Regions from separate parts of the Rossellomorea sp. NRS-1567 genome, predicted to be linked through region 4. Evidence: riboswitches for the same ligand, from Rfam matches in the RefSeq annotation. Region 4 holds a riboswitch; each other region holds the start of a gene.
What was found. A riboswitch is a leader RNA that binds a small molecule or an ion and turns the genes downstream of it on or off. The one in region 4 is predicted to bind S-adenosylmethionine.
Positions count from the first base shown of each region.

Region 1 (5,347 bases), on a different contig from region 4:
AAATACCCGTCCATCGTAATCAAATTGCCGGTAAGGATGAACACGATGTTGGCGTTTGACTGTATGGCCTTTTCCAAGTCTTTTTCTTCCTTAATGGAAGCGATGACTTGGGATTGGACGATGTCGATAATGTTTGGTTTCATATATTATGCCCCTTTGAAGAGTCTGAATATTGTTTCTTTTAGTATAGCATAAATATTTAATAGTTAAGAGGGGCTTATCCTCATATTGGGGTCAGACCCCATTCTCTAACGACCGTGCGATTGTCGAAGATCGGAAAGAAAAAAGAGGATGAGAAAGAAGAGAAGAAGGCAGGGATGTAAAGCAAGGGTTCCGTTTTCTGGTGCTCTTCATATAAGTGAATGAAGGCTGACCTGTGATTTGGCATGGGGCAGTTTTTGTGTGCAATCAGACCAGTCTTCCCTTAGTTGCTAGATACAGACTTTCACATGACTAGTAACACTTGGGGAAGAATCATGCTCACTAGTAAAAAGCAGAGCCCAGGGAATCCCCTAAGCTCTGCTTTACTTATTTGTTCAATTGATCTTTACGCTTTCACTAAAGATTCCTTGCCATAGAAAGCGGCTTTAAATAGCTCTTTCATTTGTTCTTGACTCGTCTCACGTGGATTGGTGCCTGTGCATGGATCTTCCATAGCATTTTTAGCCATTGTATCAACATGCTTGTTGAACTCTTCTTCGGATACACCGTAGTCCTGAAGGGTAGTGGCAAGACCGAGGTCTTTGTTCAATTGATAGATATATTCAACAAGAGAATCAGTCAATTCGGTATCGTTATTTCCTTTCAGATTCAGACGGCGGGCGATTTCAGCAAAGCGATCTTCCACGACCTCACGGTTAAACTGGATTACGTAAGGCAGGTAAATCGCATTGGCATAGCCATGCGGAATGCCGAACGTTGGACCACTTTTGTGGGCAAGGCTGTGCACGTTACCGAGTACAGCGTTGGCAAAGGCCATGCCTGCCATGGCTTGAATGGTGTGCATTTTCTTAGCGGCTTCCTGGTCGCCCTGATAAGAAGCAAGAAGGTTATCTTTGATCACTTCAGCTGCGCCTAGTGACAGGATATCCGTATACATGGTACGCGGTTTCGCTACATAAGCTTCGATTGAGTGCGTGAATGCGTCCATACCTGTATAAGCAGCAATGTGCTTCGGCAGTTCATTAATCATAACCGTATCGATAATGGCGACATCCGGCGTTAATTCGAAGTCAGCAACTGGATATTTCACGTTTGTGGTTTCATCGGCTAGAACAGAAAGGTTGGATACTTCCGAACCACTTCCGCTTGTCGTCGGAATACCGGCGAATTTCGCTTTATTGCGAAGACGCGGCAGCTCGAATGGCTTAATTGCATCTTCAAAAGCAAGGTCCGGGTGCTCATAATAGAGCCAAATCGCTTTGGCAGAATCCATCGCCGATCCTCCGCCGATGCCGATTATCCAATCCGGCTGGAACTCCTCCAGGTCTTTTGCTCCCTTTTTGACCATTTCAAAGGTCGGCTCTGTATTGAAGCCTTCCAGTACTTTTGTTTCTATATTGGCAGCTGCCAGGTGTTCCTGTACCTTGGTGAGGTTTCCGTTACGTTTAACAGAACCTCCTCCAATAACGAGTGCGGCTTTTTTACCTTCAAAAGACCGTAACACTTCAAGTGCATTCTCTTCGAAATAAATATCGCGTGGAATTGTAAAACGACTCATAGTAAAAATAGCCTCCTAAAGTTTCATTAATTGATTATCGTTTTTAGTGAAAAAATTACCCTTACCGTTCATCGGAGGGCAATGGAATGTAATATTCCCATTTCATGAATGTATAAAACATCATCGATTGCTCGCAAAGCATCTGGAAAGTTTAATAAAGGAGTTGTGGGAAGACAGAATTCACATACAATGAAAGGTGAAAATCACCATGTTACTTGCCCCAAACTTAAGATCTCTCCATACTTCATAAGGATGGTACTCAACTATAAGTCTCTTTATCAACCATTGCTCTTTTTTAGGTTGGGCAGAATAATGGAAATATTTGCTTCTATTAAATTAGTGAATTGAAACGAAAAGAATTTATTAGACCAGTTGAAGACTGGTTAAAGTGACCCTAGTTGATTAGTCCTCAGTCATACAATTTATTCAAAAACAGGATTGACAAACCAATTAGATTCCTTTACCATAACCCTAATGCTTAAACGCATTATAACTTTAACTTAATAAAGCAATATCTTCTTATCCAGAGAGGTGGAGGGACTGGCCCTGCGATACCTCGGCAACGGGTTCTTATGAATACCGTGCCAATTCCATCAAGTCATATGACTTGAAAGATGAGAAGAGTGGACATATACATATTTGTGCCTCTCTTCTTATGAAGGGAGGCACTTTTTATTTTCAGCCATGTCCTTCAAACACAGGCTTCAAGAAGAATACATAGCGAAAGGAGCAAGTCCTGTATGATCAGAGTTCAGAATGTTACGAAAGTATTCGAGACGAAGGATGGCCCATTCACCGCTTTGAAGAATGTTTCCTTCGAAGTGAAGAGGGGAGAGATTTATGGTGTGATCGGATTCAGCGGAGCGGGAAAAAGCACGCTTGTCCGCTGTCTCAACTTTTTAGAGAAACCATCATCGGGTGATATTTTCATAGAGGGGCGCAGCCTGAAAGATCAGTCGGCAATCGATCTGAGGAAAGAGCGGCACCGCATCGGGATGATTTTTCAGCATTTCAATCTGTTTCAATCCCGGACGGTGGCAGGGAATATCGCCTATCCTCTGAAACTTGCAAAATGGCCAAAAGAAAAGATCAGCGAGAGAGTAAAGGAGCTGCTCGTGTTTGTCGGACTTGAAGATAAAGCGAAGCATTATCCGGATCAACTGTCAGGAGGGCAGAAGCAAAGGGTGGGGATAGCAAGAGCCCTGGCGACATCGCCTTCGATTCTGCTTTGCGATGAAGCAACATCCGCACTTGATCCTCAGACGACGGAATCGATTCTGAACTTATTAAAGAGAATCAACGCTGAGTATGGCATTACGATTGTGATGATCACTCACGAAATGGGGGTCATCCGGGAAATCTGTGATAAGGTCGCTGTCATGGAAAATGGAGAAATCGTTGAAGAGGGAAGCGTCTTCGATATCTTCTCCAACCCGCAGACCCCGACGACGAAAAATTTTGTGAAGAGTGTCATGAATGATCAGCTGCCGGCATCGGTTCTCGACAAATTGAATGACAGCAAAGAAGGGCGCATCTGCCGCCTCATTTTCAAGGGGGATTCGACGGGCACGCCGATCCTTTCCGAAACGGCAAAGAAATTCGATGCCCACATCAATGTGTTATTCGGCCAGATCACGGAACTCCAGGGTAAGCCGTTCGGGAATCTCATCGTACAGATTATTGGCAGCAAGAATGAAACGGAAGAGATCTTGGATTATTGGAAGAACAGATTATTCGTAAGCGAGGTGGAGAAGCGTGCAAGTTAACTGGGAATTATTCTGGCCAAAGATTATAGAAGCGACATGGGATACCTTGGCGATGGTGTCATTCTCCCTCCTGTTTGCAACGTTGATTGGGCTTCCCCTCGGCATCATCGTCGTGGTTACGCGGAAGGGGCACTTACTTGAAAATAAAATCGTCTTTTCCACATTGAGCAGCATCGTCAACGTATTCCGTTCGATCCCGTTCATCATCTTGATGGTGGCCATCATCCCCTTTACAAGATTGGTAGTGGGCACATCGATCGGAACGGCGGCAGCGGTCGTGCCGCTTGTCGTATTTGCGGCACCGTATATTGCAAGACTGATAGAGAGCTCGCTCCTTGAAGTGGAACCGGGTGTCATTGAAGCGGCGGATTCCATGGGGGCCGGGCCGTGGCAGATCATCTTCGGGATACTCATTCCGGAAGCATTGAGTACATTGGTCCTGAATATTACGATTGCGACCATCGGCCTTGTCGGTGCATCGGCCATGGCCGGGGCAGTCGGAGGCGGTGGCCTCGGGGATCTGGCCATTGCTTACGGATATCAGCGATTTGAAACATCCGTCATGATCGTGACTGTCATCATTTTAATCGTGATGGTGCAGGGACTGCAGACAGCAGGGAATACATTATCAAAAATCATTAGGAGACGTTAGGAGAGAGGAATATGAAAAAATCAATCAGCCTGGCAAGTATCGCCATTCTATTAATCACCCTTATCTTGAGCGGCTGCTCGGGAGACAGTGCATCCGGCTCAGGTGAAAAAGAAGTCGTTAAAGTCGGAGTGAATGGATCTGGGGTGCCGATTTGGGAGTATATGAAGGAGAAAGCAGCGAAGGAAGGGATTGAAATCGAGATTGTGGAGTTTGCCGATTACGTGAGACCGAACCAGGCGCTGGCCGATGGGGATATCGACCTGAACGCCTTCCAGACGATTTCGTATTTTGATTCTTTCGTTGAAGAACATAATCTGGATCTTGTACCGATCGGCACGACGATCATCGCGCCGATGGGAATCTATTCGGAAACATATAAATCGGTAGAAGACTTACCGAAAGGCAGTAAAGTAGCCGTTCCTCAAGAGGCGACGAACCTTGGCCGTGCCCTTCTCCTACTGGAGGAAGCAGGTTTGATCGAACTGAAAGAAGGATTTGATCAGTCACAGGGTCTCGAAGCTATAAAAGAAAACCCGAAAAACCTTGAATTCACACCGGTCGTCGCTGCCCAGACACCGAGGGTACTGCCAGATGTTGTGGCATCGATCATCAATAATGGTGTGGCTGTTGAAGCAGGGTTCGTACCGGTTGATGACAGCATCTATATCGAAGGAGCGGAATCCAAGCCGTTCATCAATATCATCGCAGCCCAGGAAAAAGAGAAAGACAATAAGACCTATAAAAAGATTGTGGAGCTCTATCAGGAAGATGACGTAGCAGAACATATCAAGAAAACATACAAAGATTCCCTGATCCCGACATTCGTGCCGGTCAGTGAATTGCATTAGGAGGGAAAAGAGATGAGTCAACCAGCAGCGATTGCCGATCGTAAAAACAACATCCTCTCGGCAGTGGATCAACTGGCTGTGAAACTCGTGTCGACCAGCCATCAGATCCACGACAATCCTGAAATCGGTAACGAAGAGTTCTTTGCTTCAGAGACCTTGACCACCCTCCTTGCATCCAATGGGTTCTCCATTGAACGGGGAGTGGCGGGTCATGAGACTTCCTTTGTGGCACGCAAACATTCAGGGAAAGAAGGGCCGGTCATCGGCTACCTGGCTGAATATGACGCACTGCCTGGACTCGGTCACGCCTGCGGTCACAATATCATCGGGACGGCAAGCTGCGGGGCGGCCATCGCCCTGT
Region 1 is NZ_JBITPL010000010.1:118,062-123,408, reverse strand. Features, by position in the region: gene ACIFOD_RS06275 (glycerol-3-phosphate responsive antiterminator) at 1-143, opposite strand, end outside; gene ACIFOD_RS06270 (iron-containing alcohol dehydrogenase) at 548-1,720, opposite strand; SAM riboswitch class I at 2,237-2,341, shown strand; gene ACIFOD_RS06265 (methionine ABC transporter ATP-binding protein) at 2,461-3,486, shown strand; gene ACIFOD_RS06260 (methionine ABC transporter permease) at 3,476-4,138, shown strand; gene ACIFOD_RS06255 (MetQ/NlpA family ABC transporter substrate-binding protein) at 4,150-4,986, shown strand; gene ACIFOD_RS06250 (M20 family metallopeptidase) at 4,999-5,347, shown strand, end outside.
Region 1: it holds a riboswitch for S-adenosylmethionine, as region 4 does, so the genes downstream of both, ACIFOD_RS06265 (methionine ABC transporter ATP-binding protein) here and mtnK (S-methyl-5-thioribose kinase) in region 4, are expected to answer to the same signal.

Region 2 (5,347 bases), on a different contig from region 4:
GGGATGACCCAGAAACAAGTTGGGGATGGGATTTGCACCCCCGGTCACATCAGTAAAATCGAAAGCGGGCATTTACATTTGACGAAAGACAAGCTCGCTCTCTTTAATCGAAGACTGGGGATCAATATTGAAGATGAGCTGAAGGCTTTTCATAAATTACAAACAGAGTTGGATCTGTGGCATGATGTGATGATTAAGCAGATTAATGGGAAAGTAGAATTATTGAAAGAAACGATTGAACAAAATCCCCTGGTGAAAATTGAAACCCTGAATGGAACGTATAAGCTTCTCAGGGCAAGATATCATATGTTGAAAGGGAACATGCAAGAGTCAGAATTTCTATTAAATCAATTTTCAAATAAGCGCCTTTCCTTTCATATGAGGGATTATGACTATCATTTGTATTATCATGTGAAAGGGATGTTTGAGCTACTAAAGGGAAATGCGAAAAAGGCAATCGAGTTTTTACAGAAAATCAACGGAGAGGTTTACACCAATTTCGAGTATTATTATCATTTGGCTCTTGCCTATCAGCAAATGGATCAACTTGATCAATCCTTTCATTATAGTGAACGTTCCCTTCATCACTTTAAAGAAACGTTTAATTTCACCAGATGCATTGATGCCGCTACGATTCAGCTGGTGGCAGAAGGGAAACACGGAAGTGAGAGACTGGAAGATTTGGAAGGGAAATATGATGAGCTGATCCAGCATTGTGATAACCTGCATGATCATCGAAGAAAAGCCATTCTTTATATGAACCTAGGGAATGTGCACCGTGACATGATGGACGATAGGAAGGCAAGGGTAGCATTTCAAACAGCTTACGGCTTGCTGAAGCATGAGCCCCCTACATGGGGTTATGGCAATACTATTTTAGGAGGAGCGAGTCCATGGAAAACCCAGATCGTTTAATCTCATCGTTTGATGAAATCCCCTTCAGCGATTATAAAATGCCGATCATCTGTATATATGAGAGTCCTGAAGATTATCAAGGGATGTTTGTAGCAAGACTATTCGACGTGAATCAACCGACTCATTATATTTTGATGAGACCTACATTAGAAGCGGTTAGAATGGAAGTTCCAGACCGGTTCTCGTTGGTTCCAAAAGCCCAGGGTGAAGATTCGAACATAGTTGAAACGTGGATTTAGTGTATAAAAAAGCTTCATTCCTACTGAAAGGAATGAAGCTTTTTTATACATTTTCATTTGCCGAAGGATAGAATTTCCTTTCGATTTTTTTATATTCGTCAAGCTCCTGGGTAAGCCGTGCCAGTTTGTGAACCTCCTGCAAAAGAAAGGTTTTGTCCAATTCGTAAATCACTTCTTTCTCGATATGATCAATGGTATTACAGGCAAATTCCCAAAGGGCTTTGTGCTTAGATGGGTCAATGGACTCTGCAATAAGAGCGAGTACCCGGACGATATCAGTGATGATGAGATGATTGTCTTTGGCATAATGCCTGATATAGCCAAATCCTCGATAGAGATAATAATCAAATGCTTCTGTCTGGAGAATGATTCGAATGCTTCCTTCCTGGTCGATTAAATACGGGGTGAAGGAAAGGTGTTCTTCAACTGTTATCATCAGATCGGCCAATTGATCAATCGTATTGGAGGCTGTTTTGGGATCATCATTCCCAAGCGATTTGATCGCAACTTCAGCAAGCTTATGAATCCCCATCTGCAGGTCTTGAATTTCCGTCTCCTTATGGCCCATTTCGATAAAGTTGAGATAGTGATCAATAGAAATATCCTCGGTTTTCGGTCCCCATATGCTCACCAATTCATTCCCGGCCAAAACATAATCTCCGACTTTATAGTGGAGCTGGATGACAAGCTGATCATCTTTTGCCGATTCAATCATTCCATGAAAATCGATCAGCTGTATATATCCCGACTCTCTTGACTTCACATGAATGATATTCTCCTTATGATGCTCCATCATATCGCCGGTATTGCTGGTTCGATGGGCTTCTAAGTCATGTTTCAGCGTTTGATTGATCATTACTTCAGAAACCTGCTTCATATTGTACGTAATATTGTGTACCTGCATCCAAGTAGACGCATGGTTAATGAAGAAGATAAAGGTTACAGAAGTAAGAAAAGCGAGTCCGATCGTCATGATCGGGGCAGCCACAAACAGTTCTTCCTTTGAATTTCCGATAAAAAGAAAGAGGAGCAGTACATATACAAAGCTGCCATTGAAAATTCCGAGGGCGTGCTGTGTTTGTTTGTCCGAAATGAAATCCAGGAGCATCCTGGGTGAAAATTGACCACTGAACATCGTGAGCACAACAAGCAGTGAATTCAAGGTGAAAGCACTGAGCGTCAGGATGGCCCCGATGAGTGTACTGACAAGCATGCGCGTAACAGATGCATCCATACTTAAGAAGTTAAAGGTATATTGAGAGATGTCAGCATACAGATCTAAATAGAGGGTGAGTGCTACAAGCAGTATGGAAAAACAAATATAAAAGAACGGCATATACCATATGGTCAGCCGAATCTCACGCATTCTCTGCCGTTTGGACATAAGCATATATTTTTTGATGGATAAGGGGAGCATTTTTTTCAGCATAATTGATCCGGTTCCTTTCAAATAAAGGGATATGGAATAGTTTTCCCTGCCAGAACAGGTTAAAACGTCTCTTTGCAAATTAGATTGATAAACTCCCAGACAGGGTGCGAATTTAAGTAAACCGATAGGGAATGATGCGGTCTGTAACATTAGAAAGAATTTTTCAAAAATACTAAAAATAGTATTGACGAAGGAATGAATCCCCTTTATAATCCAATTCATACTCAAATAGAAAGTAATACCAAAACGAAACATTATATCTCTTATCAAGAGCGGCGGAGGGATAGGCCCGATGAAGCCCGGCAACCTGCAGGATCAGACTGTAAAGGTGCCAATTCCTACAGATTCCATGTGGATCTGGAAGATAAGGGGAGGAGCATGATCATTTAGCCCTCTTCTTAAAAGAAGAGGGCTTTTCTGTATCCCTTTTTCTTTTCCGCTCATATCCCTCAAGTGGATCTTCAACTGAAATGAATCATTCTTACGTATAAAGTGAAAAGTCGATAAAAGGAGGCTGAATGATGTCAACGATTAATGTGGCACTTCTAGGGTTCGGAACAGTAGGGCAAGGGGTCTGTGAAGCAATCGATACTCATCAGGACAGATTGAAGGAAGTCCTGGGTAAAGAGGTGAAGGTTAGGGCGATCCTTATTAAAGATCCCACAAAAGAGCGGAGCATTGAACCATCCATCAACGTCACAACGGATTTCCAAGACATCCTGGATATCCCGGACCTGCACGTGATCTTTGAAGCGATCGTGGGGGAAGAGCCGAGCTATACGTATTTAACCGAAGCCATTGAGAAGGGGGTTCATATCGTCACGGCCAATAAAGCGATGTTTGCCAAATATGGTCCTGAGCTATTGGAGAAGGCGAAAAGGAAGGGGATATCGGTCGGATTTGAAGCGACGACAGCCGGGGGAATCCCGGTGATCGGCAGTATCAGGCAGCTTCTGAAGGTGAATGAGATCAGACAAATTCAAGGGATTCTGAATGGGACGTCCAACTTCATTTTATCTCAAATGAGAAAAAGAGGTCTTGCCTTTGATACAGCCTTAAAGATTTCTCAGGAGAAAGGATACGCTGAAGCCGATCCGACAAATGACATCGAAGGCCATGATGCGTTCTATAAATTGCTTATTTTAAGTCAAACAGCCTTTGGCAGACAGCCCGATTGGAAGAATATCCGACGTAAGGGGATATCCCACCTGACTGCAGAGTGGCTCCAGGCAGCGGAATCCTTTCGATTACGGTTTAAGCACATAGGTTCTCTCCGGCGGGATTCAGTCGACCATATTAAAGGTGCAGTAGAGCCCATCCTTGTCCATGACACCCATCCTTTTTACGGTGTGGAGGATGTGGAAAATGCCATATCTCTTAAGGGTAGTCTTGTAGGGAGGATTACCCTGCTTGGTCCGGGAGCTGGAAAATTGCCTACAGGCAGCGCCATGGTAGAGGATTTCCTGTCGTTGATAGAGAGGAAGTATACCGACTCTGCCGTAAGTACCGTGAATACGGAAGAGGTTCTTGTTGAGAGCAGCCACCAATGGGTCTTAAGAATCCGTGAAACTGATGAGTATCAAAACTGGCTTCCATCGTTCATTTTAAAGGATCGTATTCAGCTGGACGATTACTTGTACGTATTTGTTGAAGGCAGGAAAGAGACACTGGAATCGCTTCTTCAGACGCATAACCATATTCAAGCCGTTCCTATTTTAAAAGAAATTCCGTTGGAAAATGAAGTGAAGACTGGAGCTGCTGTTTCTTAGAAGAAATCTTTAAAAAATATGGTCTGATGGAAAGTAGGGGTATCATTGAGTATGATCGTTCAAAAGTTTGGTGGAACCTCTGTTGGTTCTACAGATCGAATCAAACGCATGGTCTTTCATGTCATGAAGGAAAGAGAAAAAGGTCATGATGTCGTCGTTGTGGTGTCAGCAATGAATAAAACGACTGATACACTCGTACGATTGGCAGGGGAACTTTCTTCAGATCCTAGTAAGAGAGAAATGGATATGCTCTTAAGTACCGGGGAGCAGGTGACGATCTCCCTTTTGACAATGGCCCTGCACCATAAGGGACTGGAAGCCGTATCCCTGACAGGCAGACAGGCGGGAATCCAAACCGATGGAGTATTTGGGAATGCCAAGATTACCTCGATCAATACCGATCGGATAAAATCGGAGTTATCAAAAGGACGAATCGTTGTGGTAGCCGGTTTTCAAGGGATCACGGATAAAGGAGAGGTGGCCACATTAGGCAGGGGTGGTTCGGATACGACGGCTGCCGCTCTTGCGGCCGCTTTAAAAGCGGATAGGTGTGATATTTATACGGATGTAGATGGGGTGTATACGTCGGATCCGCGAATCGTTCCCCGTGCAGCGAAAATTGACACCCTCTCCTATGATGAGATGCTGCGTTTAGCCACCATGGGAGCTGGTGTCCTGCATCCGAGAGCGATTAAACATGCGAAGGAACATCATGTGCCGCTTGTGGTTTGTTCCAGTTTGAATGAAGGAAGGGGTACCGTCATTAGCGGAAGAACACAGAGAAATGCCCCTATTGTCGGGGTAGCCTATCAGAAAGACATTTCTGTTCTGACAATGTTTGACTGTCAGGGTGGAGAGTCACTGATTCTGTATGATCTCGATTCCAATCATATTGAAACAGAAATCATTAAATACCAGGAAAATCTTGTTCTCATCGTTAAAGATCAGGATTTTCATGAGTTGAAAAGAATCGTTGGACAATATAACCAAGCTTA
Region 2 is NZ_JBITPL010000014.1:216,545-221,891, forward strand. Features, by position in the region: gene ACIFOD_RS08960 (helix-turn-helix domain-containing protein) at 1-915, shown strand, start outside; gene ACIFOD_RS08965 (hypothetical protein) at 894-1,154, shown strand; gene ACIFOD_RS08970 (DUF2254 domain-containing protein) at 1,198-2,538, opposite strand; SAM riboswitch class I at 2,844-2,954, shown strand; gene ACIFOD_RS08975 (homoserine dehydrogenase) at 3,105-4,352, shown strand; gene ACIFOD_RS08980 (aspartate kinase) at 4,404-5,347, shown strand, end outside.
Region 2: it holds a riboswitch for S-adenosylmethionine, as region 4 does, so the genes downstream of both, ACIFOD_RS08975 (homoserine dehydrogenase) here and mtnK (S-methyl-5-thioribose kinase) in region 4, are expected to answer to the same signal.

Region 3 (5,347 bases), on a different contig from region 4:
TGTCCCCGATAATAAACAAATTCTCAGCCGGCTGCTGATGAATGAGTTGCTGGCAAATATCATGATCCTGTTCTGTAAGCTGTCTGATCATCATGTTCCCCTCCTGTAAATAATCATTATCATACCAAAATTAGAAATATTTAGTAAAGTATTATTTTTAGAGGAATTTCAATAATAGATGGTACAAGTGATGTAACTTGTATAAATTCAGTGGGACTAACAGAAATTATGAATAGCTACACTTTTTTTTGTGAAATACCATGCGTGGTTTTAAATTCATTAAAATAGGGAATCTTAGCATCAAACACAGTTATTAGGAGGGAAACTTATGCTTTGGACCATTATTGGAATTCTTTTAGTCCTTTGGTTACTTGGATTGATTTTTAAAATCGGAGGGGCCATCATCCATGTATTACTTGTTATTGCCATTGTTGTATTCTTATTTAACAGAATCACCGGGCGAAAGAAAGGGCTATAACCCCTTTATAATGTCAAAGGTCCGTCCCTCGATTCGAGGGACGGACCTTTGTTATATAGACTATTTAACGGCTGGGCCGCCTTTAAGTTCGATTTCAGATGGTACGTTTGAGAATTTCTTGAAGTTTTCGTTGAATTTGTGGGCAAGTTCTTTTGCCTTCACTTCATAGGCTGCTTCATTGGACCAGGTTCTCTTTGGTTGAAGCACTTCGTCAGGAACACCAGGAACGTGAACAGGGATGTTCAGACCAAAGATGTCGTCCGTTTCTGTTTCAACGTGAGTCAGTTCCCCTTCAAGAGCTGCTTGAATCATAGCACGAGTGTACGATAATTTCATGCGGTTACCAACACCGTATTCTCCACCGGTCCAACCAGTGTTCACTAAGAATACTTGTGCATTGTGCTCATCGATTTTCTTCCCAAGCATCTCGGCATAACGAGTGGCAGGGAGTGGCAGGAATGGTGAGCCAAAGCACGTCGAGAATGTGGCCTGTGGTGAAGTGATTCCGCGCTCAGTACCTGCAAGCTTCGATGTATAGCCGCTCAAGAAGTGGTACATTGCTTGTTCTTTCGTCAGTTTGCTGATTGGAGGCAATACCCCGAATGCATCTGCGGTTAAGAATACAATGGTATTTGGATGTCCTGCAACACTTGGTTCAACGATGTTTTCCATCGCTTGAAGAGGGTACGCAGCACGAGTATTTTCTGTTAATGTGTTATCCTCATAATCAGCGATGCGGGAATTGTCATCGAGAACCACATTTTCAAGGACAGAACCGAAACGGATCGCATCAAAGATCTGTGGCTCCTTTTCACGTGTCAGACCAATACACTTAGCGTAACAGCCGCCTTCAATATTGAATACACCGTTCGGGGACCATCCGTGCTCATCATCGCCGATTAGACGACGGTTCGGATCTGCGGACAATGTCGTTTTTCCTGTACCGGATAAACCGAAGAACAATGCCACATCTCCTTCGCGTCCGACATTTGAAGAACAGTGCATGGAAAGGATATCGGATTCTGGAAGCACATAGTTCATGACAGAGAAGATCGATTTCTTCATTTCTCCTGCATACTCAGTTCCGCCAATTAAGACAATTCTTCTTTCAAATGATACAATGATAAATGTTTCAGAGTGAGTTCCATCTTCTGCTGGATCTGCCTTGAAGTTCGGGGCAGAAACGACGGTGAATTCGGATTGATGACCCTTTAACTCTTCTTCAGAAGGGCGAATGAATAATTGATGAGCGAAAAGATTATGCCAAGCGAATTCGTTGATCACTTGAATCGGTAGTCTATGTTTTGGGTCAGCACCTGCGAACCCTTTGAATGAAAATACTTCTTCTTTTTCTTTTAAGTAATCTAATACTTTTGTATATAGTTTATCGAATGATTCTGAAGAGATTGGTTGATTGACAGAACCCCACTCAATCTTATCCTTCGTGGATGGTTCTTCTACAATGAATTTATCCTTAGGAGAGCGTCCTGTGTATTTACCAGTTTCTGCTCTGACTGCACCTGATGATGTTAAAACGCCTTCATTTCGTTGAAGGACTTTTTCAACTAATTGGGAAACAGATAATTGTTCCTGAATGTTTTGACCGTTAAGTAATTCTGTTAATTCATTAGACATGCTCACTGAATTCATTAGAACCCTTCCTTTATATAAATTTAATGATCTCGTTTACTTCACAAAAATAGTATAACACAATTGAACCATTAGTCTATACTATTTATTCATTTTTATAATGTGTCTTCATATTGTCACATTTTTTGTCCGAATATAGCTTGTATCTTCTTATATATATGAAGGAATTATCATAATGTTTAGCCTCATTGCCTAATTAGGTTATTTTATGAGGGCAAGATAGGTTGGAATCATGAAAAGAGTAAGCTTAAATGGTTAAACATGTCACTCGAAAAAAAGTTGACACCCTTTGTACGAAACGTTATCATAGTTCCTTGAACGGATACTCTTATCCTGAGCTGGTGGAGGGAGCAGACCCTATGAAACCCAGCAACCTGCTATATAGTGAATGGATCCTTTCTGTTTGAAATGATCTGATTAAGCGAAGGTGCTAAACTGAGGCAAGGTCTAAGAACCTTGAACGATAAGAGAGAAAAGGCGCGGCTATGATCTGAAACCTTTCCTCTAATGCTTTTTTCGAGGAAGGGTTTTTTCTGTTTATAGTGGATCAAATGCACATAATTCATGATTTTCTTATAAAAAATTCATGTTTACTTCATACTACTTAGGGAAATGAGTACCGTATCTGTTTAATGTTTTGTTAGATTAAAGTCTAACAATTATGCTTAAGGAGGAACCTTGATGTCAACTAAACGTCGTCTGTTTACATCTGAGTCCGTAACCGAAGGACATCCAGATAAAATTTGTGACCAAATCTCTGATTCAATTCTTGATGCAATTCTTACAAATGATCCGAATGCTCGTGTAGCATGTGAAACGTCTGTTACGACGGGTCTTGTTCTTGTTGCAGGTGAAATTACAACGAGTACGTATGTCGATATTCCAAAAATCGTTCGTGAAACGATCCGTGAAATTGGCTACACTCGTGCAAAATATGGCTTTGATGCCGAGACATGTGCTGTATTAACATCCATCGATGAGCAATCTGCTGATATCGCTCAAGGTGTAGATCAGGCACTTGAAGCTCGTGAAGGTCAAATGACGGATGAAGAAATCGATGCAATCGGTGCAGGTGACCAGGGGTTGATGTTTGGATTCGCTTGTAATGAAACGAAAGAGCTTATGCCTCTTCCGATTTCCCTTGCCCACAAAATTTCCCGTCGTCTGACTGAAGTTCGTAAAGAAGAAATCCTTCCTTACTTGCGTCCGGATGGAAAAACTCAAGTAACCGTTGAATATGATGAAAACGATAAGCCGGTTCGTATCGACACGATCGTTATCTCGACTCAGCATCACCCTGAAGTGACGCTTGAGCAAATCCAACGTAACTTAAAAGAATATGTCATCGATCCTGTTGTACCGAAAGAACTGATCGATGGAGAGACTAAATACTTCATCAACCCGACTGGTCGTTTCGTTATCGGTGGACCACAAGGTGATGCAGGGTTAACAGGACGCAAAATCATCGTTGACACATATGGCGGATACGCTCGTCACGGTGGCGGTGCATTCTCTGGTAAGGATGCAACGAAAGTGGACCGTTCTGCAGCCTATGCAGCACGTTATGTAGCGAAGAACATTGTGGCAGCAGGACTTGCTGAAAAATGTGAAGTTCAATTAGCGTATGCAATCGGTGTTGCTCAACCGGTATCCATCTCAGTTGATACATTTGGAACAGGTAAAGTTTCAGAAGACGTACTCATTGACGTTGTTCGCAATAACTTTGATCTGCGTCCTGCAGGAATCATCAAAATGCTGGACCTTCGTCGTCCGATCTACAAGCAGACAGCTGCTTACGGACACTTTGGCCGTACCGATATTGATCTTCCTTGGGAGCGTACAAACAAAGCGGAAGCATTAAAAGCGGAAGCGTTGAGCGAATAAGGAAAGATAGAGATAGAAGAGACCAACACTTTTTAGGGTGTTGGTCTTTTTAGTGATGGTGGATTGTAGTGAAATGAGATGTTTTGTGTATATCGGCATATAAATCTCATTTCGGCAGATAAAATGAAAAAACGGCAGATAAAATTGATTTTTGGCAGATAAATTTTGAAATTGGCAGACAACCATCAAGTTCATCAATTTTTTTACCAGTCACACATGAAAAAATTCCATGAGTAATCAAAGGCTGGTTGGGGTATCCCAAGTATAGGATATTAAAATGGTTTGATGCTTTTATAATATTGTCCTTTTTCTGCGTATTCTCTGGAAATGCGCTTCATTTCGCTAATATCATGTTCGTTTAACTCTCTCACTACTTTTGCCGGCCGGCCGAATGCCAGTGTGTTGGGAGGAATGACTTTCCCTTGTGGAACAAGGCTTCCTGCCCCAATAAATGCCCCTTCACCAATTTCAGCATTGTCGAGAATGATCGACCCCATGCCGATTAAAGCTTTTTTTCTGATTTTGCAGCTATGTAGAATCACTCCATGGCCTACGGTTACTTCATCTTCAAGAATAAGAGGGTTATTTGGACTCTGATGAAGAATGGAATTATCCTGTATATTTACTTTATTACCGATTTTCGTTGGAGCGACATCCCCTCTGATGACGGTGTTAAACCAGATGCTGGACTCTTCACCGACCTCCACATCCCCGGAGATGGTCACATGATCGGCAATGTATGCCGAGTGGGCGATGATTGGTTTTTTATCATAATATGGATAGAGCATTTTTTACTACCCCTTTCAATAATATTTACTATAATAATGGTAGCAGAATTCATTCACATAGAGAACTATTAAGGAGGAATTGCCATGTGGAAATGGGAAACAGATCAAGAAGCAAAGGCAGTCATCGTTATCATTCATGGAGCAATGGAGCATCATGGCCGGTACGGTTGGCTCATTGAAATGTGGCGTGCAGCAGGCTTCCATGTCATCATGGGGGATTTACCGGGTCAGGGTATGACTTCAAGAAGTCAAAGAGGACATATTGATTCGTTTGATGAATATATAGTGGAAGTGAAAGATTGGGTACAGGCGGCGTATCAATTTGAATTGCCTGTATTTGTGATTGGTCATAGTATGGGTGGGCTTGTTGCGGTGCGTATGCTTCAGGAATCCCATGTGAACCTGGCAGGTGTGATATTGTCCTCACCTTGTTTAGGCTTGGTCACGACCCCTTCAAAACCGATCGAGCTCTTATCCCACGGTTTGAATAAGATCGCTCCCATGGTGAAGTTTCCATCAGGATTAACGATTGATATGGCAACAAGAA
Region 3 is NZ_JBITPL010000011.1:43,890-49,236, forward strand. Features, by position in the region: gene ACIFOD_RS07205 (GNAT family N-acetyltransferase) at 1-91, opposite strand, end outside; gene ACIFOD_RS07210 (lmo0937 family membrane protein) at 329-478, shown strand; gene pckA (phosphoenolpyruvate carboxykinase (ATP)) at 539-2,128, opposite strand; SAM riboswitch class I at 2,454-2,598, shown strand; gene metK (methionine adenosyltransferase) at 2,810-4,012, shown strand; gene ACIFOD_RS07225 (gamma carbonic anhydrase) at 4,285-4,800, opposite strand; gene ACIFOD_RS07230 (alpha/beta fold hydrolase) at 4,885-5,347, shown strand, end outside.
Region 3: it holds a riboswitch for S-adenosylmethionine, as region 4 does, so the genes downstream of both, metK (methionine adenosyltransferase) here and mtnK (S-methyl-5-thioribose kinase) in region 4, are expected to answer to the same signal.

Region 4 (5,347 bases):
GTCGGTTGATCCGGATTTCCCTGGCCCAAATTAATGACATCATGTCCCTCTTTGACCACAGCATTCACTGTTTTTGCGAGGGATGCGAAAAATTGTTCAGGTAATAAATCTAATCGTTTTGCCTTACCAAAGGTTTTCATACACTCACCCACTACATTTTTTTGAAAATTAATTACTTTCAAATTCTAGTCACAAATGATATAACGGGAAATAAAGAATGTAAAGGATTAAATTCCAAAAAGTCATTAATGAGGTGAAAGAAATGATTCAAAAGATAGGTCTTGCTCAGATGGATATTGTGTTCGGACACCCAGAAGAAAACAAGAAAAAAGTAGAGAAATGGGTGAAAAAAGCAAGTGACGACGGCTGTGATACGGTTGTGCTCCCTGAGCTGTGGACGACTGGATATGACCTTACAAGAATGGATGAAATCGCTGATGAAGGAGCAAAGGATTCAACCTCCTTCCTGTCTGCCCTGTCAAAGAAATATTCCATTCACATTGTAGGTGGTTCTGTTGCACAGAAAACGCAGGATGGGGTGTCCAACACGCTTTTAGTTACGAATTCAAAAGGCGAGTTGGTGAAAAAGTATTCGAAACTTCACTTGTTTAAGCTGATGGATGAACATCATTATTTACTTCCTGGGCATGAAGATGGCATCTTCACCCTTCAAGACACAGAGATGGCGGGTTTGATTTGTTACGACATCCGTTTCCCGGAATGGTTCAGAAAACAAGTTCTACTAGGTGCCAAGGTTGTTTATGTCGTAGCAGAATGGCCGGCAGCACGAATTGATCACTGGCAGACCCTCTTAAGGGCAAGAGCGATTGAAAATCAATGCTTCGTGATCGCCTGCAACCGGGTGGGAAGCGACCCGAACAATGAATTTGGGGGTTGCTCCCTCATCATCGATCCCTGGGGAGAAATTCTTTCAAAGGGATCACAAACGGAAGAATTGGTTTCAGCTGAAATCAATTTACAGGAAGTAGATCGAGTCCGAAAACAGATTCCGATATTCCAGGATCGAAGACCGGATTTTTATTAGAAAGGTTATTTTTTCAAAAAAACGTTGACATGGAAAATACTTCGATGGTACTATTCAAATCAAATGAAACATTCTGAAAGTTTAATTAAATAGTTTACGCAACTCTTATCAAGAGCTGGCTGAGGGATTTGGCCCTATGAAGCCCAGCAACCGACCATAACACCGTTGTAAAACGGGGCGCAGCATGCGCCGGATTGAATGATCCAGTAAGGCACGGTGCTAATTCCAACAGAAAGATAGTCTTTCTGAGAGATAAGAGGCGACGAAGATACCTTCTTCAAGCCTCTTTCGAACATGGAAAGAGGCTTTTCTTATGCCAAGGAAAAGCCTCCACAACACAGTCTCAATGTGACTGTACTATAAGGAGGAACGACAATGGCGATTACGAAACTCAATACATATCAACCCCTTACTGAACAGTCGGCAACTGCGCTGGCGATTGGCTTAAGGATTTTTGCAGACGGCACTCTCTTAACGTGTGAAGAAATTGGAAACGGGAATTTAAATCTGGTCTTTCGTGTATTAGAACGGGAAACAGGTAAAGGAATCATCATCAAACAAGCCCTTCCATATGCAAAACTTGTAGGCGAAAGCTGGCCGTTGACAATCGAACGGGCAAGAATAGAAGCGAGTGCCCTTAAGCTTCAGCGATTATTTGTAGGGGATCTCGTTCCTGAAGTGTACTACTCTGATCCGACACTTGCGATTACAGTCATGGAAGATTTGAGCGCACTGACCATTGCCCGGGCTGGCCTTATCAAAGGGGAAAAGTATCCCCGGCTCTCCCATGACGTTGGAACATTTTTAGCTAATACCTTATATTTCACTTCTGATTATGCCCTTCATCCTTTTAAGAAAAAGGAATACGTGAAAGAATTTTCAAATCCTGAGCTGTGCAAAATCACAGAGGACCTTGTATTCACGGATCCATTCTTCAATAGTGAAACCAATGAATTTGAAGAAGAGCTTTCCCGGGACGTCCAACATTTATGGGATGATTTCACCTTGAAACTCGAAGTGGCCAAATTGAAAAAGAGCTTTCTTACTGAAGGAGAGGCCCTTCTTCATGGAGACCTTCATACGGGAAGCATCTTTGTAGATCAGAATCAAACTAAAGTGATTGATCCCGAGTTTGCCTTTTATGGACCGATTGGCTTTGATATCGGGCAGTTCATTGCCAACCTTATTTTCCAGGCCGTTTCAAAAACTGATGAGGAGGAAACGATTCTCTATCACATCGAGAATACGTGGAACGTCTTCTCCACTGCGTTCTCCCGCCATTGGAAAGAAAGCGGAGACGTCTACACGAAAGTGAATGGCTACCTTGAATATGTATTGGAGAAGAGCTTCCAGGACAGCATCGGCTTTGCAGGATGTGAATGCATCAGAAGAACGATTGGCCTCGCTCATGTTGAAGATTTGGATGCTATCCCGGATAAAGAACGAAGATTACAGGCAAAACGGACCTGCTTGAGACTCGGTAAGGAACTGATTATAAAACGAAAACAGATCCATTCGATCGAAGAGCTCCTATCCGTAATAAAGTTCCATTTTGAATAACCAAAGGGAGATTATCATGACACAAACATTGACCGTTCCAACTTCACTAGAGTGGCATGAAGATTATTTACTGATTCTTAATCAACAAAAATTGCCTAACATAGTGGAATACATTAAACTGACGACCATTGAAGAGTATTATGATGCGATTATCACACTAAAAGTGAGAGGTGCACCTGCCATTGGTCTCACGGCTGCTTACGGTTTAGCCCAATCTGCATGTCAGTATGAAGTGAAAACGTTAGAGGAATTCATCGATCTGTTTCAACGTGAGAAAAAACACCTCGCCGCTTCACGCCCTACAGCAGTCAACCTGGTTTGGGCTTTGAACCGGTTGGAAAAGGTATTAGAGAAAGTTTCTTCTGTTAATGAAGCGAAAACCAATCTACTCCATGCTGCTATCCAGCTTCATGCAGAAGACGAAGCAGTGTGCCGTCTTATAGGGGAAAATGGATTGAGTGTATTGAAGGATAAACAAATCGTAATGACCATCTGTAATGCCGGGTCCATTGCAACGAGTAAATACGGTACTGCATTGGCCCCTTTTCATTTAGGAAGAGAAAAAGGAAAAGCATTTCAGGTATATGCATGTGAGACACGGCCCGTTCTGCAGGGAGCCCGCCTGACCGCTTGGGAGTTACAGCAATCAGGAGTAGATGTCACCCTCATCACAGATAGCATGGCTGCCCATACAATGAAGGAAAAAGGTGTAGAGGCCGTCATTGTCGGGGCTGACCGGATTTCTGCCAACGGGGATACGGCAAATAAAATCGGAACGTCCATGCTTGCCATTTTGTGTAAACATTTCAATATACCCTTTTATGTCGCTGCTCCTTCTTCTACTTTCGATCTATCCAGCATAGACGGAAACGATATTCCCATAGAAGAGCGTAACCGGGAAGAGATCACAACGATCGACGGGACGTTGATCGCTCCAGAGAACGTTCATGTTTATAATCCTGCATTCGATGTTACACCTCATGAACTGATTACCGGCATCATCACGGAAAAAGGTGTCCTGTACCCTCGCTTCGAGGAAAGTATCCAACAAACCATAGGTATTGAACAATAGCGAAAAGAAGAGCTTCCTCCTGCTCTTCTTTTGGCTTTCACATTATTCCACTAATAACTTTGTCGACGCCCACATTTCCCTCGGATTCACTTCATAAATGCTATTTTCCCGGTACATAAACTGATGAATGATAAATTCTCTTCTTAAGGTTGCAAAGTCTTCATGAAATTGCTGAATATATTCGTTCAAATCTTTTTCCTTATATTTTTCTTCCACTTTTAATCCTTCCACCATATGCTCGAGGATGAATAATTTCTTTTTCTGTTGCGAAGGAATATTTTTAATTCGCCCATTTTTCTCCAGAAAATTATTCATCACCTTCTGCTTTTCTTTCATTCGTTTTTCTGTCATCACACTGTCCCCTTTCTCTTCATGAGCGAACTGATGAAGAACACTCCCATGATGACTCAGTACTTTTTTATTCAAATAGTAGTAAACCGTGTTCTTCTCTCTTCGTGAATAAACAAGATTGCACTCTTTGAGTTTCGTTAGATGATGGGATATTGTCGGGGCGGTGAGTCCAAGTTTTCCCGCAATGGCTCCTACATGCAAGCTTTCTGATGCCAGTAAATAGACAATCTTGATCCTGGTCGGGTCCCCCATCGTTTTATGAAAAGCTACCTGCTTACTTAATTGCAACAGGTCTCCCCCTTTATATTTAGATTAGTATCTAATTAGATACTAATCTAAATAGTGGAAAAAATCAATCACTAATAAAAAAACAGGCCTTCTCCCTATGGAAAATGCCTGTAATTGAATCTATTTTTCTAACAACAGTAAGGTTTCTTTCTTATCCACCTGCTTACCGGCATAGCCTGTAAGTGTGTTATTCTTTCCGATGACACGGTGACATGGGATGATGATGGGGAATCGATTGGCCTTATTCGCTTGTCCCACTGCCCTTACAGCTTTAGGTCTTTGAATCGCTAGGGCTACATCCTGGTAAGACCAGGTTTCACCAAATGGAATCTCCTGCAGGATGTTCCATACTTCTTTCTGAAAAGCTGTTCCTTCTATCTTTAAAGGAAGATCAAATTCTCTTCTCTCTCCTTTAAAGAATTGACTGATTTGTTCTTGTGCAACCTTTAATATCGGATGATCCGTGTCAGAATCCGCTTTCCCTTCATCTTCTACAAATTGTACCGAAATAAGATGGCTCTGATCTGCTTGAAGCTCTAATTTCCCAATCGGGCTCTCCATCACAATAGCATGAAATGACATGTTGCAGGACTCCTTTAAGATTTAGGTAGATAAATGTGGAAGATCGTCCCTTCCCCGACGATACTCTCAACCTGAACGATTCCTTTATGCTCTTTAATAATTTTAAAGCTTACCATCAGTCCAAGTCCAGTTCCCCGTTCCTTCGTTGTGTAAAAAGGTTCACCAAGCTTTTTAATCTTATCCTTTGATATCCCGCCACCCTGGTCTTTTATGCGAATGTGAATCATTTCATCATCCGTCTCTTGGATCCGGATGGAAATGAACCCACCGTCCGTCATGACTTCAATCGCATTCTTGATGACATTAATGAATACCTGCTTTAACTGATTGGGCTCTGCGATGATGGTCGGGAGGTCCGTTTGGTAACTCTCCTCGTACTGAACGTTATGCATGACTGCCTGAGCACTTAATAGTTCAACGGTATCTTTCATGATCCTGATTAAATTCGT
Region 4 is NZ_JBITPL010000002.1:121,895-127,241, forward strand. Features, by position in the region: gene ACIFOD_RS02285 (pyridoxal phosphate-dependent aminotransferase) at 1-140, opposite strand, end outside; gene ACIFOD_RS02290 (carbon-nitrogen family hydrolase) at 263-1,045, shown strand; SAM riboswitch class I at 1,148-1,304, shown strand; gene mtnK (S-methyl-5-thioribose kinase) at 1,421-2,605, shown strand; gene mtnA (S-methyl-5-thioribose-1-phosphate isomerase) at 2,622-3,677, shown strand; gene ACIFOD_RS02305 (metalloregulator ArsR/SmtB family transcription factor) at 3,720-4,316, opposite strand; gene ACIFOD_RS02310 (methylated-DNA--[protein]-cysteine S-methyltransferase) at 4,437-4,898, opposite strand; gene ACIFOD_RS02315 (PAS domain S-box protein) at 4,913-5,347, opposite strand, start outside.